2 regions of the Streptosporangium oxazolinicum genome follow, and region 1 is predicted to be linked to the other one. Evidence: riboswitches for the same ligand, from Rfam matches in the RefSeq annotation. Region 1 holds a riboswitch; the other holds the start of a gene.
What was found. A riboswitch is a leader RNA that binds a small molecule or an ion and turns the genes downstream of it on or off. The one in region 1 is predicted to bind cobalamin.

Region 1 (7,115 bases):
GGGCGATCGGCAGCAGCCCGATCCCGATCGCCGCGGGCAGCAGCACCGCGCCGACGATCGGGGTGATCAGGTAGCCGACCAGGCCCACCAGGTCCGGCCCGGTGGCCGAGATCGCCTGCCGCGCGGTGGCGGTGTGCCCGGCGGTGAACCAGGTGAGCCGGACCCGGGAGAGCCGGTCGGCGACGTCGTGCTGGGTGTGGTCCAGCAGGGCGAAGCCGAGGTCGTACCCGATGCGCGCGGCGGCCGCGTCCACCACCCAACCGGCGACGGTCGCCGAGGCCAGCAGCCCGAGCCACGGCCACGCCGCGCCGGGGTCGGCGCCGAACAGGGCGGCGACGAGCGGCACCAGCAGCACCACCCCGGCCGCCCGCAGCACCACCCCGAGGACGGTGAGGGCGGCGTGACCGGCGGCGCGGCCCCTCCTGCCGGGCGGCAGCAGGTGGAACAGGGTGCGGATCACAGGGTCGCCTCCTCGTGCGCGGTGGTGCGGCTCGCGTCGGCGTCCCACAGCCGCCGGTACCGGCCGCCTGCGGCGTGCAGTTCGTCGTGGGTTCCGCTCTCGGCGACCCGGCCGCCGTCGAGCACGACGATCCGGTCGGCTCCGGTGACGGTGTGCAGCCGGTGGGCGATGACCAGGACGGTGCGCCTGGCGGTGAGCCGGTTGAGGGCCTGCTGTACGGCGTACTCCGACTCCGGGTCGGCGAAGGCGGTGGCCTCGTCGAGGACGAGCACGGGGGTGTCGGCGAGGATCGCGCGGGCGATCGTCAGGCGCTGCCGCTCACCGCCGGACAGGGCGGCGTCGGGCCCGAGCACGGTGTCGTAGCCGTGCGGCATCCGCAGAACGCGGTCGTGCAGGTACGCCGCGCGGGCGGCGGCCTCCACCCGCTCGCGGGTGGCGTCGGGCACGGCGAGCGCGATGTTGTCGTGCACGGTCCCCTGGACCAGCCAGGACTGCTGGAACACGAAGCCGACCCGGGCGTACAACTCGTCGGTGGTCAAGTCGCGCAGGTCACGGCCGCCGATGCGGATCGCCCCCGATTCGAGGTCGTGGAACCGGGCCAGCAGCGCGGCCAGCGTCGACTTGCCCGATCCGGACGGCCCGGCCAGCGCGGTGACGGTCCCCGGCCGCAGTTCGAGCGAGACGTCACCGATGACCGGCACCCCCGGCCGGTAGGAGAAGCCGACCCGGTCGAACACGACCGTCCCCGGCTGCTCGTCCACGGGGGCGGCGGGTTCCTCACGGACCACCAGCTCGGTCTCGTCGAGCGTCGTCTGGACGCGCCGGGCGGCCAGCAGGCCGGTACGCAAGCCGGCCAGCCCGTAGCCGATGCCGAGCAGGCGCGCGCCGAATCCCGTGCCGAGCAGCAGGAACGGCAGCAGCGACACCGGCTCCATCGCGCCCGAGCCGATCCGCCACGTGCCCAGGAAGGCGATCAGCAGCAGGAAGGTGGCCGGCCGGGTGGCCAGGTCGATCAGCGTCTTCTTGCCGGTGAAGGGGCGCTGCCAGTCGCCCAGGAAGGCGATGTACTCATCCAGCCGGGCCCGGAAGGGCGAGGCGGCGGCGCCGCCGAACACCCGGATCACCGGCTGCCCCTCCAGGTATCCGCCGGCCTCCCGGTTCATGCGTTCGGACCACCGCGCCGCCTGGGCGGTACGGACGCCGGACTGCACCACCATCACCGCCGTCGTCACCAGGTAGACCAGCACGGGCAGGAACAACGCCAGCGCCACCCGCCAGTCCACGGCGAACAGGTACACCAGGACCGCGACCGGGGCGACGACGGCCGCCACGGCGTCGGGGACGGCGTGGGTGACCAGGTAGTGCAACGCGAGGGTGTCGTCCTGCACGACCTGCTTCACATGACCGGAGCCGCGTGCGGTGTACCAGCCCAGCGGCAGCCGCGCCAGCTTGCCCAGCACGCGCTGCCGCAGATCACGGGCGAAGCGCGCGTCGACGGCGTGCAGCCACAACGTCAGCGCCGCGCCCAGGAACGTGCCGGCGCCGATCAGGCCCAGTGCCCACGCGCCGAGGGCCCACAGGCTCCCCTCACCCGCCCCCAGCACCATCCGCCGTGCCAGTTCGACCAGCACGACGAAGGGAGCGAGCTGAACGAGCGTGACCACGGCCTGCAGCGCGCCGGCCAGGAACAGGGTCGGCTTCAGCGGCGCGAGCAACCGGCCCGCGCCCTGCGCCCGCCACCGCCCTCGCGACGCCTGGACCGGCCCCGGCACGGGCTGCGGCCCCGGCTGCGGCTCCGCTTCCGGCTCCGGTCCGCCGCGCCTCTTGCCGAACGCGCGGCCGTGATACCAGTACGCCTGGGCGTACTGCTCCGACTTGGGGAACCCGAACTCCTCACGCAACCGGGTGCGCAGGTGTTTGAGTGAGCCCGCCTCGGGGCCCGCCCACGCGTACCAGTCCGACCAGTCCCTGGCCTCGATCGCGCCCGCCAGCGACGCCGGTCCGTTGCGGGGCACCCAGTGGATCCGCGCCCGGGGGTGGGCGGTGAGCGGGATCGACAGGTCGGCGTCGTCGTGCTGTTCCAGGTAGACCTCGATCGGCACGTCCGCCGGCACCGTGGCGAGGATGCCGTTGATCGCGGGGATCGACGCCGAGTCGCCGATCAGCAGGTAGCCGGCGGGAGGCTCCTGCGGGACGTCGAACTTCGACGAGCCGAGCGAGGTGGCCATGATCGTCTGACCCGGCTCGACGTCCCTGGCCCACACCGAGGCCGGGCCGGCCGGTTCGTGCAGGACCATGTCGATGGTGAACTCGCCGGTGGACTCGTCCGCCCAGGAGATCGTGTACGCCCGCTGGTGCTCGGCGTCACCGCCGTCGGGGTCGGGGAACCAGAACCGCAACCACGCCGTGGGCACGGCGATCGCGTCCTGGAACAGGGTCGGCGAGTTCAGCCGCACCCGCACGAAGTGCGGGGCCAGCGTCTCCGTGCCCACGACGGTGGCCTGGTGATCGCGGGCGCCGTAGCCCCGCATCACCACACCCGTGAATCCACGCCTGGCCATTCACAACTCCTTCTGTGTGGTGGCGAGGTCGGCGATGACGTCGGCGACGGGGCGGCCGGGCGGGGCGACGCCGAGCACCCCCCGGATCGCGCCGGTCAGCACCAGCCGTACGTATTCGGGGCGTCCCATCTGCGGGAGCACGGCGTGGGCGGCGCCGAGCCCTTCGTCGAGTTCGACACCGGCGGTCGCGGCCCGGCGCTCCCGGTCGAGGCCGCCCGCGTCCTCTCGCTCCATCGCGACGCCGTATTCCTCCGAGGCCGCCATCGCGATCGTCAGCGACGCGACCGCGCCGCTGACCACCACGGCTCCCTCCGGGGTGTAGCCGCGCCGTATCAGGGCCTCGACCTCGGCGCTCAGCACTTGCCGCCCGGCCTCGCCTCGCGGGAACAGCACCTGCAGGTAACGGGCCATTCCGGGGTGATCGAGGGTGAACGCCCGGAGTTGCGACGCGAACGACAGCAGGTGCGGTTCAAGGCCGTGTCGAGGGTCGTCGTGGAGCACCAGATCGGCGAGGATGCTCTCTCCCACCAGCCGCTCCAGGCCCCACCGCCCGTCGACGTGACGGTACAACGCCGCCGCGGTGACCCCGAGTTCGGCGGCGACCGCCTTCACGCTCAGTTCGCTCATGCCCAGCGCGCGACCGGCCCGGACGATGTCCCGCGTGCCGATACGGGGAGTACGCCCACCACTGCGGGCTGTCGACGCCACTGTCCGGGCTCCTTTGTTATAGGGGGTAACAAAGGGTACCCTAACTAAGGGTGGGCCTGGCCGCAACGGTGTTCCGGCAAGCATGCGAGGTGGTGCTGACCGGGCGTACGCGAAGAGCGGTACATGATGCCCTGCGGCTTTCCGCCCGAGCGGACCCGAGCGGAGTGGCCTTTGCTGACCCGCCTGCCGGGCTGGGCCGGCCTGCCGGCGGTCCGCGCGGGCCAGGTGTGGGTGCTGGACGGTCCGGCGTACTTCAACAGGCCCGGACCTCGCGTGGTCCGGGGGGGCGGAGGTCCTCGCCCAGGTACTCCACGGGGTACCCGTCGGCGCACCTGTCGAACGCGAGGAGGCGTACCGGGTCTGATGGGTGGCGCGCGCTTTGTCGTTGATGAGTGGTGTGCGAGCATGGTCGGCGTAGGCGAGCGCGGACTGAGGAAGCCGGTGTGAATCCGGCGCGGTCCCGCCACTGTGATCGGCGAGCGAATCCCGACGAAGCCACTGCCCGGATAACGGGTGGGAAGGCCGGGACGAGCCTCGACCCGAGAGCCAGGAGACTCACGCGGTCGCCTCCTCGCAGAAATTGGGGCGGATCTCCCCAAGGGAGGAACGGTGATCGCCATGCCTGGACCTCGGCCTGCCGGCCCTGGGCGTGCTCGGCGTGCTGGACTCTCCTGGTCGACCCGGCCTCCCACTTGTCGCGGAGGCCGTCGAGGAACGGCGTCCGCGGCCCGCCGTCAGGAGCACGCATGGCCATCCCCCGCCCGGTCACCGCAGCACTGCTCGCGTCCTTACTCGCTGTCGCCGCCTGTGGCGCCCCGGACGCGACTCCGCCCGCGGCCCCGGACGCGGCTCCGGCGGCAGAGGGCCGCTGCGTCACCGCCTTCGACGCGGGCCGCGACTACTTCCCGGTCAAGCAGCAGGTGGGGCACGCGACGAACTTCACCCTGACCTATGCCAACAACTATCAGGTCCTCACCGTCAAACAGCCCGCCCCCGGCGCCAAACCGGAGACCTACGTGCTGGTGCGGTGCGGTACCCCCGCTCCCGCGCTCACCGGCGAACTGGCCGGGGCCGTCACCGTCGAGACCCCGATCGAGCGATTGTTCTCCGCCTCGACGACCCACCTGCCGTTCGTCACCGACCTGGGCGTGCTGGAGCGGCTCACCGGCGTCTCCTCGGCCGGGTACATCACCTCCGCCCAGGTGCTGGCCCAGGTGAAGGCAGGGAAGATCACCGAGTACGCCAAGGGGCAGGAGGTCGACACCGAGAAGGTGATCGCCGCCAAACCGGACGTGCTGATGAGCGGCGGCACCGAGGACAAGTCCTACGGACCACTGCGCCAGGCCGGGATCAAGGTGGTGGCCAACGCCGAATGGCTGGAGTCCACCGCACTGGGCCGCGCCGAGTGGATCAAGGTGATGGCCGCGCTGACCGGTACCGAGGCCAGGGCCGCCGAGGTGTTCGGCAAGGTCGAGGCCGACTACACCGCCCTGGCCGCCAAGGCCAAGGCGGCCGCGCCGGTCACCGTGCTGCCGGGCCAGATGTACGAGGGGCAGTGGTCGGTGCCCAACGGCGGCAGCTACGTCGCGGGGCTGATCAAGGACGCGGGCGGCACCTACCCGTGGGCGGACACGCCGGGATCCGGCAGCACCACCCTGGACCTGGAGGCCGTGCTGTCCAAGGCCAGGGACGCCAAGGTGTGGCTGGCCACCGTGAACGAGTGGAGGAGCCTGACCGATGTGGAGAAGGCCGACCCGCGTTACGCCAAGTTCGGCGCGTTCGAGGCCGGGAGCGTCTGGTCGGCGAACAGGACGCTCGGCCCCGGGGGCGGCAACGACTTCTTCGAGCGCGGCGTCGGCCACCCGGACCTGATCCTGGCCGACCTGGTCGCGATCTTGCACTCCGACCTCGCACCGGAGCACGCCTTCACCTTCTACCAGCGGCTGATCAGGTGACGGCTCCGGCCGACGTTCCGGTGGCGTCCCGGCGCCGCCGGGGCGTTGTCCTGGCCGCCATGGGGGTCACGGTGCCGCTGACGTTCGCGCTGGCGGTCCTGCTCGGCTCGACCCTGATCCCGCTGAACCAGGCACTGCTCGCGCTGGTGCGTGACAGCGGCGCGGACCCCGGGGTTCAGGAGATCATCTGGACGGTGCGACTGCCGCGCGCCATCACCGCGGCCCTGGCCGGAGCCGCCCTGTCGGTCTCCGGCGTGCAGCTGCAGACCCTGTTTCGCAACCCGCTGGCCGAGCCGTACATCCTGGGGGTGAGCTCGGGCGCGAGCCTGGGCGTCGCCCTGGTGATCATCGGGTGGGGTGGCGCGGCCGGCGCGTTCACCGCGGGCGTCGCGGGCCTGGGCCGCGCGGGCGTGGTGGTGGCCGCCTCGGCCGGCGCCGCCACGGTGCTCGGGCTGGTGCTGGTGCTGTCGCGGCGGGTCCGGTCGGTGGTGACGCTGCTGATCATCGGCGTGATGGTGGGGTCGGCCGCCGTCTCGTTGATCACCTTGCTGCTGGTCTACACCGACCCGCAACGAGCCCAGCAGTTCATCATGTGGGGGCTGGGCAGCTTCGCCGGCACCACCTGGGGAGACCTCGGGGTGTTCGCGCCGGTCTGCGTGGCCGCACTGGCGGGTGCGCTGGCCGGGGTCAAACCGCTCAACGCGCTGCTGCTGGGCGAGAACTACGCCCGCACGATGGGTGTACGGGTCCGGGCGGTGCGTACGCTGACCCTGCTGACCTCCTCGGTGCTGGCCGGGGCGGTGACCGCCTACTGCGGGCCGATCGCCTTCCTCGGCCTGGCGGTGCCGCACGTGGCCCGGCTGCTGCTGGGCACCGCCGACCATCGGGTGCTCATGCCCGCGGCCGTCCTGCTGGGCGCCGCCGTGGCGCTGGCGTGTTGTGTGGCCACCCAGGCGCCGGGCAGCGGGGTCGTGCTGCCGTTGAACGCCGTGACCACCATCCTGGGCGCGCCCGTGGTGATCGCCGTACTGCTGCGCAGCCGCGCGGCCCGGACCGGACTGGCGGTGTGAACATGAGCCTGGAACTGCGCGGACTGCACGCCGGATACCCCGCACGGCGGGGGCATCGGGAGCGTCGCGTGCTCGACGGCCTGGACGCCGAGGCGCCGGCGGGCGAGCTGACCGTGCTGATCGGCCCGAACGGCACCGGAAAGTCCACGCTGCTGCGCACCATGGCCGGGCTCCAGCCCGCGCTGGGCGGCCAGGTGCTCGTCGGCGGCGTCGGCGTCGGCACCCTGCCCGCCGCCCACCTCGCCAGGAGCCTGGCCGTCGTGCTCACCGAACGCGACCTGCCGCCGCTGCTGAGCGCCCGCGAGCTGGCCGGGCTGGGCCGCCACCCGCACACCGGATTCACCGGGCGGCTCTCTCCCGG
Region 2 (7,115 bases), on a different contig from region 1:
GATCTAACGACCGACCACCAAATGAGTCACGATCCAATTTCTTGACAACGGCAGTGAATTTCAGTTGTCCTTCGAAGTTATTCACGAACCGTCTTCGCGGGCGTTCGTACTGACGTGCCGACCTCGGGCGCACTCCGATTGTCTCTGGACGAAGAGGCCGCGGGTTTGTCCGCGTCATCAGGGCGTCAGCGCCTCGCGCCACGGTCCGGCGCGGCACGCCCGTCCGCGTCGCGCGACCATCGAGACCGGACACGCGGCCTGGAGGGTGGTCCCGTCCGGCCGGAACTCGCCGCCCGCCGTACCGAACGCCGCACCGACCGTGAACGCCCTGCCGTCCCGCTTTTGATACGCGGGCTTGGCGGCCCTGTGCTTCGGGTCAGGGTGCCACCGGATGACATGGTTACCAACAGCGAGAGTGACCTACTCCCGCCGCCGCCTTCAGGTGTCCCTGGCCTGCCGTAGCCGGTCCAACGCCGCGTTGACCAGGCGACCGAGGTTTCCCAGCTCGTACAGCATCCGGTGACGTTCCTCGTCCTCCCAAGCCTTGATGGCCGCCCCGAGGTCACCCGACCTACCAGCGGTGACGATGATCTCTTGGCCGTTGACGCGCTTCGTGGCCGCATCGCCCAGGATGACCCAGCCGTGCACGCTCACGTCCCCCGAGCGGCCAGGATCAGGTCAACCACCTTTTCCGGCTGTTCCTGCCTGACCGTTCGAAGGTCGGCGCCATTGCGGAAGGACACCAGGTAGCACCCCGAGCGCGGACCCATGGTCACCGTGATGTCGCGCCGGCCCAGAGAACCGATCACCGTGAGTTCGGGCGGGTGCCGCTTCACCCACGTCCGGGAGTCAGGTCGGTTGGGCCAGGTAGGGAGGTTCACATGGTTGCCGTAGAGTCCGAGGCTGATCGTGGTGTGGCGGTGGGCACGAATGCCATGCTCGGTGAGAAGTCGGTGCACGACGGCCAGGGCCCTTTCCTGGCTTTCCGCCGTAGCGTCAGTGATCACCCCGTCGCCGCGCTGGTTTTCGTTCTGCCCCTCTGTTGCGTCTTGCGTCACTCTCATAACACCCGCCTTTCCTCTCACAGGTGCGCGCTCTTTGGGGACCTTATGGTTCCGACCCGTTTCTGAGAGCACCAGCAAGGGCATCGCTTACAGCGATAGGAGTGCTAGGGGAAAGATCGCTCACAGCGATACGCTCGTTCGGTGAATGTGCGGACTTTCCCAGAGGCCCTTAAAGCGATCATGGAGCAGCAGGGGTGGACCCAGACCGATCTCGCCCGTGAGCTAGGTGTTTCCCAGGCATGGGTCTCCGAGGTGTCCCGAGGTCAGAAGGACACCGGCATGGCCAAGGCCGTCAACCTACTGGCGCGCGTAGGCTGGGAAATACGCATATCGCCTAAAGTGGAGGAGTCCGTGGAACGCAGGGAATTCCTGGCAGCCGCCGCATCCGTTATCTTCGTCCCCTCTACCGGTGCGAATCCCTACCAGGACGCCAGCTATGTGAACACGTTGGCCACGTCACTTGCTCGCAGCCGCTATGAGCTTGGTGGAATTCCCCTCATGTCGCGTGCGTCAAGCCACATGCAGCACGTTGACCGAGTATTGAAAGATGTCAGCGAGCGGCCCCTGCAAAAAGCGGTTTCCGAGCTTATGTACCAGGTCACCCTCGTTCTGTATGACGCGGGAAAGCTTGCCCAGGCCGACCGTACCGGCGGCATCGCGCTTGACCTCGCACTCCGAGCCCAGGACTTCAAGAGCCAGGCCCGCGCGTACGACAGCCTGAGCCGGGTCGGTCTCTATCGAGGTGATCATGCCCGAGGGGTTACCTACGCTCAGCGGGGACTACAGGTCCCGGACATCACCGGTAGCCAGCGGGCGTCTTTGAATATGAGGCTCGGGCGTTCCCTGGCGCTCATACCGGAGCAGAAAGCGGCGTCCCGGGACGCGCTCGATCGTGCGCTCAATGTCGGAGGGCTTTCCCCCTTCGGGGAAGCCGCCCTGGCGGGTGACGTCGGCATCGGACTGAGCCAACTCCGCGAATATGGGGAAGCCGGAACGCTTCTCAACGAAGCGGCCAGCACCATCGGGCAATGGTCACCGCTTTTCCGGGCCCAATACCTGGGACGGCAGATACAAACGGCACTGAGGGCTTCCGACCCTTCTTTCGCGGCCGATCGGATGAACGAACTGGCGCGAGCGCTCCCGTTCGTCGCTTCGGCGAGGGTCGACAAACGGGTGCATGAAATACTCCGAGCGTCCCTCAAATGGAACGCCACCCCGGAGATACGACAGGCGCGCGAACACCTGCAATCCATGATTTCCCCCGAAACCCCACCGCTCGCCGCATGACAACTGGCCTATGTTGTTACCCGTTCTCTGGTAATCGTGCGTGCAGTCACGATGCGTTGCCGTGTCGGTGGCCGCTTCCGGCGTAGCGCCATTCCGGCAGGGGGGCGGTCTCTTCGGCAGGGGCAGGCGGGCCGAGAAACGTCTGAGCTTGCGCGGCCCGGTGGTCAGCACGGGTACGGCGAGGCTCGCCAAGGGGGTGCCGTTCATGATCAGTGGCAGCGAAGATCCCAGCCCGGGTCATGGAGGTTGTCCTGCACCTCGACGATGATCAGCTTGTCGTCGAAGCTCAGGGGAAGGGTGGGGGCTCCGAAGGTGTCCAGACGACGACGGAGATTCCGCCTCCTTCGATGCCGATCTGCGCGGCTTTGTAGTGACGCGCGACCTCGTCCGGCGACAGTTTCGTGCCCAGGTTGAACCTGAGGCGGTAGTCGCAGTGGTTGCTGTTGCCCCGCAGCGCCACTGACGCCTGCACCTCGTCATCGGAGAATCTGGTCTCGGGAGGTAGAGGATAGCTAAGAAAACGGTTGGCAAGGCCGTCGAGTTGACGGTTGTGAATCCACTGAGGCGTCATGATGAGCGCGAAGAACAGTACGAATGATGCCGCGATAGCCGCCGGGAGTTTCCAGCGCCGCTTCCGTCTCGCCGTCGATGGTGGTCGCGTGCTGTGGAGGTCGTCCTGCGCAGTGCTCGGCATGGTCTCCATGGTCGTGCGGCACGCGTGCGATGATCAAGAGAGGGAGCTGGAACCGCGCTTCGCCGCTTCTCGTGGAAGAGCCGGGAAGTTGAACGGTGATGAGCTGTGAAAGCGTTGGCTCGGCCTGTATGGGGTCACGTCCCGTACCTGCCACACCGCCAGGAAAAATCCCTTACCGGAGGGGTTTTGGTGGCTGCCGGCGGGAGGCGCGGCTCTCGAACCGCTCACCCGCGTTCTGCGGGTGGACCGGCCAACCTAAGGGCTGGTCGGCGGGGCGACGACCAACTCGGTGTCCGGGTCGTGGTCGATCTGCGGAGGGCCAGCGACGATCATGGTGGCTCGGGCCCACGGCTGTTCTCGTGAGATGAACGGCAGTTCCTCCAGCAGCCAGTTCGCCACGTGCTCCAGCTGCTTGGGGGAGTCGCCGTCGCGGACGACCAACAAGCGCTCTTGCTCGTCGAGGTCACCCTGCATCCACACCGAGGCGTCCAACCACGGGGCAAGCTCTTCGCGGATGATGCCGGTGCCCTCGACCCAGATGAAGTCGGCACCGGCGGGAATGGTGATCGATCCGGGCCGGTCGTGGGTGATCCAGGCATCAGGGCGGAAGTTCACCGCTTCACCCCGGTGCAGGGGGTGCAGGATGTTCTCGACGAGCACGGCGCCCCAGTCGAAGTAGGCGTGGTTCCAGGCGATGTCGTCGGTGTGCACGATGGCGGAGTTAGGCACCCCCTTGCGTAGCCGCTCGGCCAGGGTCGTCTTGCCGGCGCCGCCCCGGCCGTCGATCGCGATCACCCGCGGGCGTCCGGTGACGTCGGGTGAAGCATCACGCAGCTGCCGGACGGCGTCGAGCACGGTCACCACCCGCCAGCCAACGGCCTCGGTCTCGCCTGGATGCAGATGCATCGACAACCTGTCTTCGAAAGAGAGGACAAAGATCAGCATACGAGCCGCTGCCGTCGACCAGTCACGCTGAACGATGTACAGCAGCACCACTTCACACGATCACACACCACCAGCCCGTCGTCCCTCTCTTTCGCAATCCCAGGAGCGGTCGCGATGCGCTGCCGACCTTGATCTCCACCAAATCACCCTCAAAGACCTACCGGCCATTCCCCGGGGCAGCTCGCGGCGTACCACCGCTCGGCGAACGGCTCCCTGGTGGTCTGCGAGGTGTCTCCTCCACCCGGGACGAGCCCATTTCTTCTGCAGGGGCATTTCCGAAGGCGGCCTTCTTTCCTTTCCCACCCTCCGGGTGGCCGCAGTACGGTTCCCGCTTCTTCGATGCGCCGGACGGTGGCTCCGGCCGGAGGTGCGGGCGGGTTATGCTCGTGGTGCGGTTGGTTCTTCCGGTGTCGTGTTGGCGCTGGGAGTCGTAAGAGGGAACCCGGTGGGAGTCCGGGACTGCCCCGCAGCGGTGAGTGGGAACGAACGCCGTCATAGGCACTGGGTGCGTGGCATCTGGGAAGCGACGGTCAGTAGGGGTTGAGTGTGGTGCCCGCGAGTCCGAAGACCTGCCAGCCGTCCGTGTGCCGTCCGGTGCGCGGTGATCCGTGGCCTCGTGGGAGGGCCTGGGAGGTGTCTTTCCCGTGTGTTCCTTCCGTGTGGCTGTGGGTTGGCATGGCATGAGCCGAGGGAAGGACGCCATGAGTCAGGTCACTACGACCGTTTTGGGGTATCCCCGTATCGGGGGCCGTCGCGAGTTGAAGCGGGCGACGGAGGATTACTGGGCCGGGCGCACGGACGCCGCCGCTCTTCGGGAGACGGCCGAGGGTCTGCGGGAGCGGACGTGGCGGGAGCTGTCGGAGGCGGGGCTGGACGCGGTGCCGTCCAACACGTTCTCGCTGTATGACCACGTGCTGGACACGATCGCGATGGTGGGGGCGGTGCCCGAGCGGTTCGCCGGGGCCGCCGACCCGTACTTCGCGATGGCCCGGGGCGCCGAGGGGGTGGCGCCGCTGGAGATGACCAAGTGGTTCGACACCAACTACCACTACCTGGTTCCCGAGCTGGGACCCGGCACCCGGTTCCGGCTCGACTGGAGCAAGCCGCTCACCGAGTACGCCGAGGCGCGGCGGCTGGGCGTCGAGACCCGGCCGGTGCTGGTCGGGCCGCTGTCGTTCCTGCTGCTGGCCAAGTCCACCGAGCCCGGCTTCGCGCCGCTGCGGCTGCTGGACGGCCTGCTGGAGACCTACGCCGAGCTGCTGGAACGGATGGCCGCGGCGGGGGTGACCGAGGTGCAGCTGGACGAGCCGGTGCTGGCCGCCGACCGTACGGACGAGGAGCTGGCCGCGCTGCGCCGGGCCTACGCGCGGCTGGGCGCGCTCAGCAGTCGGCCCCGGATGCTGGTGGCCACCTACTTCGGTGAGATCGGGCCCGCGCTGGAGATCCTGGCCCGAGGCCCGGTCGAGGCCGTCGGCCTGGACTTCGTCTCGGCGCCCGGCAACCTGGAGGCGCTGGCCGCCGTCGGCGGGCTGCCCGGCAAGACCCTCGTCGCCGGGGTCGTCGACGGCCGCAACGTCTGGCGTACCGACACCGCGAAGGCGCTGGCGACCTGCGCCGCGCTGCTCGGGCTGAGCGACCGGCTGGTGGTGAGCACCTCCTGCTCGCTGCTGCACGTCCCGCTCGACCTGGACGCCGAGACCTCGCTGGACCCTCGGCTGCGCGAGCGGCTGGCCTTCGCCAGGCAGAAGGTCGACGAGGTCGTACGGATCGGCAGGGCGCTGAACGGTGAGGAGGTCATCGCGGGGGAGAACGTCACGGAGCGGTTCCTCAACCCCCGGGTGCGGGCCAGGCTGGACGCGCTGGGCAAGGGCACCCCGCGCGCCCCGCACGCCGAGCGGCTCGCCGTGCAGAACGCCGACCTGGGTCTGCCGCCGCTGGCCACCACCACCATCGGCTCCTTCCCGCAGACCGGCGAGGTGCGCCAGGCCCGCGCCGCCCTGCGCGCGGGCGACATCGACAGGGCCGGGTACGAGCGCAGGATGGAGGCCGAGATCGACCGCGTCATCGCGCTGCAGGAGGACATCGGCCTGGACGTGCTGGTGCACGGCGAGCCCGAGCGCAACGACATGGTCCAGTACTTCGCCGAGATGCTGGAGGGCTACGCCGCCACCGAACACGGCTGGGTGCAGTCGTACGGCAGCCGCTACGTCCGCCCGCCGATCCTGTTCGGCGACGTCTCCCGTCCCGAGCCGATGACGGTGCGCTGGGCCTCCTACGCGCAGTCGCGGACGAAGAAGCCGGTCAAGGGCATGCTGACCGGCCCGGTGACCATGCTGGCCTGGTCCTTCGTCCGTGACGACCAGCCGCTGGGCGAGACCGCCAGGCAGGTGGCGCTCGCCCTGCGCGACGAGACCCACGACCTTGAGGCGGCGGGCATCAGGATCATCCAGGTCGACGAGCCCGCGCTGCGCGAGCTGCTGCCGCTGCGGCGGGCCGACCGCGAGGCCTACCTGGAGTGGGCCGTCGACGCGTTCCGGCTGGCGACCAGCGGGGTGGCCGACAGCACGCAGATCCACACCCACATGTGCTACTCGGAGTTCGGGGAGATCATCGGCGCGATCGGCGACCTGGACGCCGACGTGACCAGCGTCGAGGCGGCCCGCTCCCGGATGGAACTCCTGGACGACCTGCGCGCCTTCGGCTACACGCGCGGCATCGGGCCCGGCGTGTGGGACATCCACTCGCCCAGGGTGCCCTCGGCCGAGGAGATCGAGACCGCCCTGCGTACGGCCGCGGCCTCGGTGGACCCCGCCCTGCTCTGGGTCAACCCCGACTGCGGCCTGAAGACCCGCGGCTATCCGGAGACGGAGGCCAGCCTCAGGAACATGGTCGAGGCGGCCCTGCGCGTCCGGGCGGAAACGGTCTAGCGGTCACCGTGTTCGCGGGGGTGTGATCCGTCCGGGTCACACCCCCATTTCGTCGGTACGTCACCTCTGGGCGGGACCGACGCCCCTCCAGGGGACCGGCCCCGTCTCACCCCGCCTGGGCAGGACAGACGTTCCTCTAGGGAACCGCCCCTGTCGCGTTGTCGCGCCCCGCGCGGGGCGGAGGTACGCCCGGGGAAT

Region 2: linked by a shared signal. The riboswitch ahead of metE (5-methyltetrahydropteroyltriglutamate--homocysteine S-methyltransferase) and the one ahead of ABD817_RS36200 (ABC transporter substrate-binding protein) in region 1 are both predicted to bind cobalamin.

What each region holds. Positions count from the first base shown of each region.
Region 1 is NZ_BAABAQ010000019.1:17,237-24,351, reverse strand. It holds gene ABD817_RS36215 (ABC transporter ATP-binding protein) at 1-460, opposite strand, end outside; gene ABD817_RS36210 (ABC transporter ATP-binding protein/permease) at 457-3,021, opposite strand; gene ABD817_RS36205 (TetR/AcrR family transcriptional regulator) at 3,022-3,729, opposite strand; cobalamin riboswitch at 4,108-4,306, shown strand; gene ABD817_RS36200 (ABC transporter substrate-binding protein) at 4,476-5,684, shown strand; gene ABD817_RS36195 (FecCD family ABC transporter permease) at 5,744-6,754, shown strand; gene ABD817_RS36190 (ATP-binding cassette domain-containing protein) at 6,757-7,115, shown strand, end outside.
Region 2 is NZ_BAABAQ010000005.1:416,197-423,311, forward strand. It holds gene ABD817_RS17155 (hypothetical protein) at 439-648, opposite strand; gene ABD817_RS17160 (hypothetical protein) at 651-1,064, opposite strand; gene ABD817_RS17165 (NsdA family TPR-like regulatory protein) at 1,206-2,351, shown strand; gene ABD817_RS17170 (hypothetical protein) at 2,638-3,045, opposite strand; gene ABD817_RS17175 (uridine kinase family protein) at 3,301-4,038, opposite strand; cobalamin riboswitch at 4,370-4,581, shown strand; gene metE (5-methyltetrahydropteroyltriglutamate--homocysteine S-methyltransferase) at 4,692-6,917, shown strand.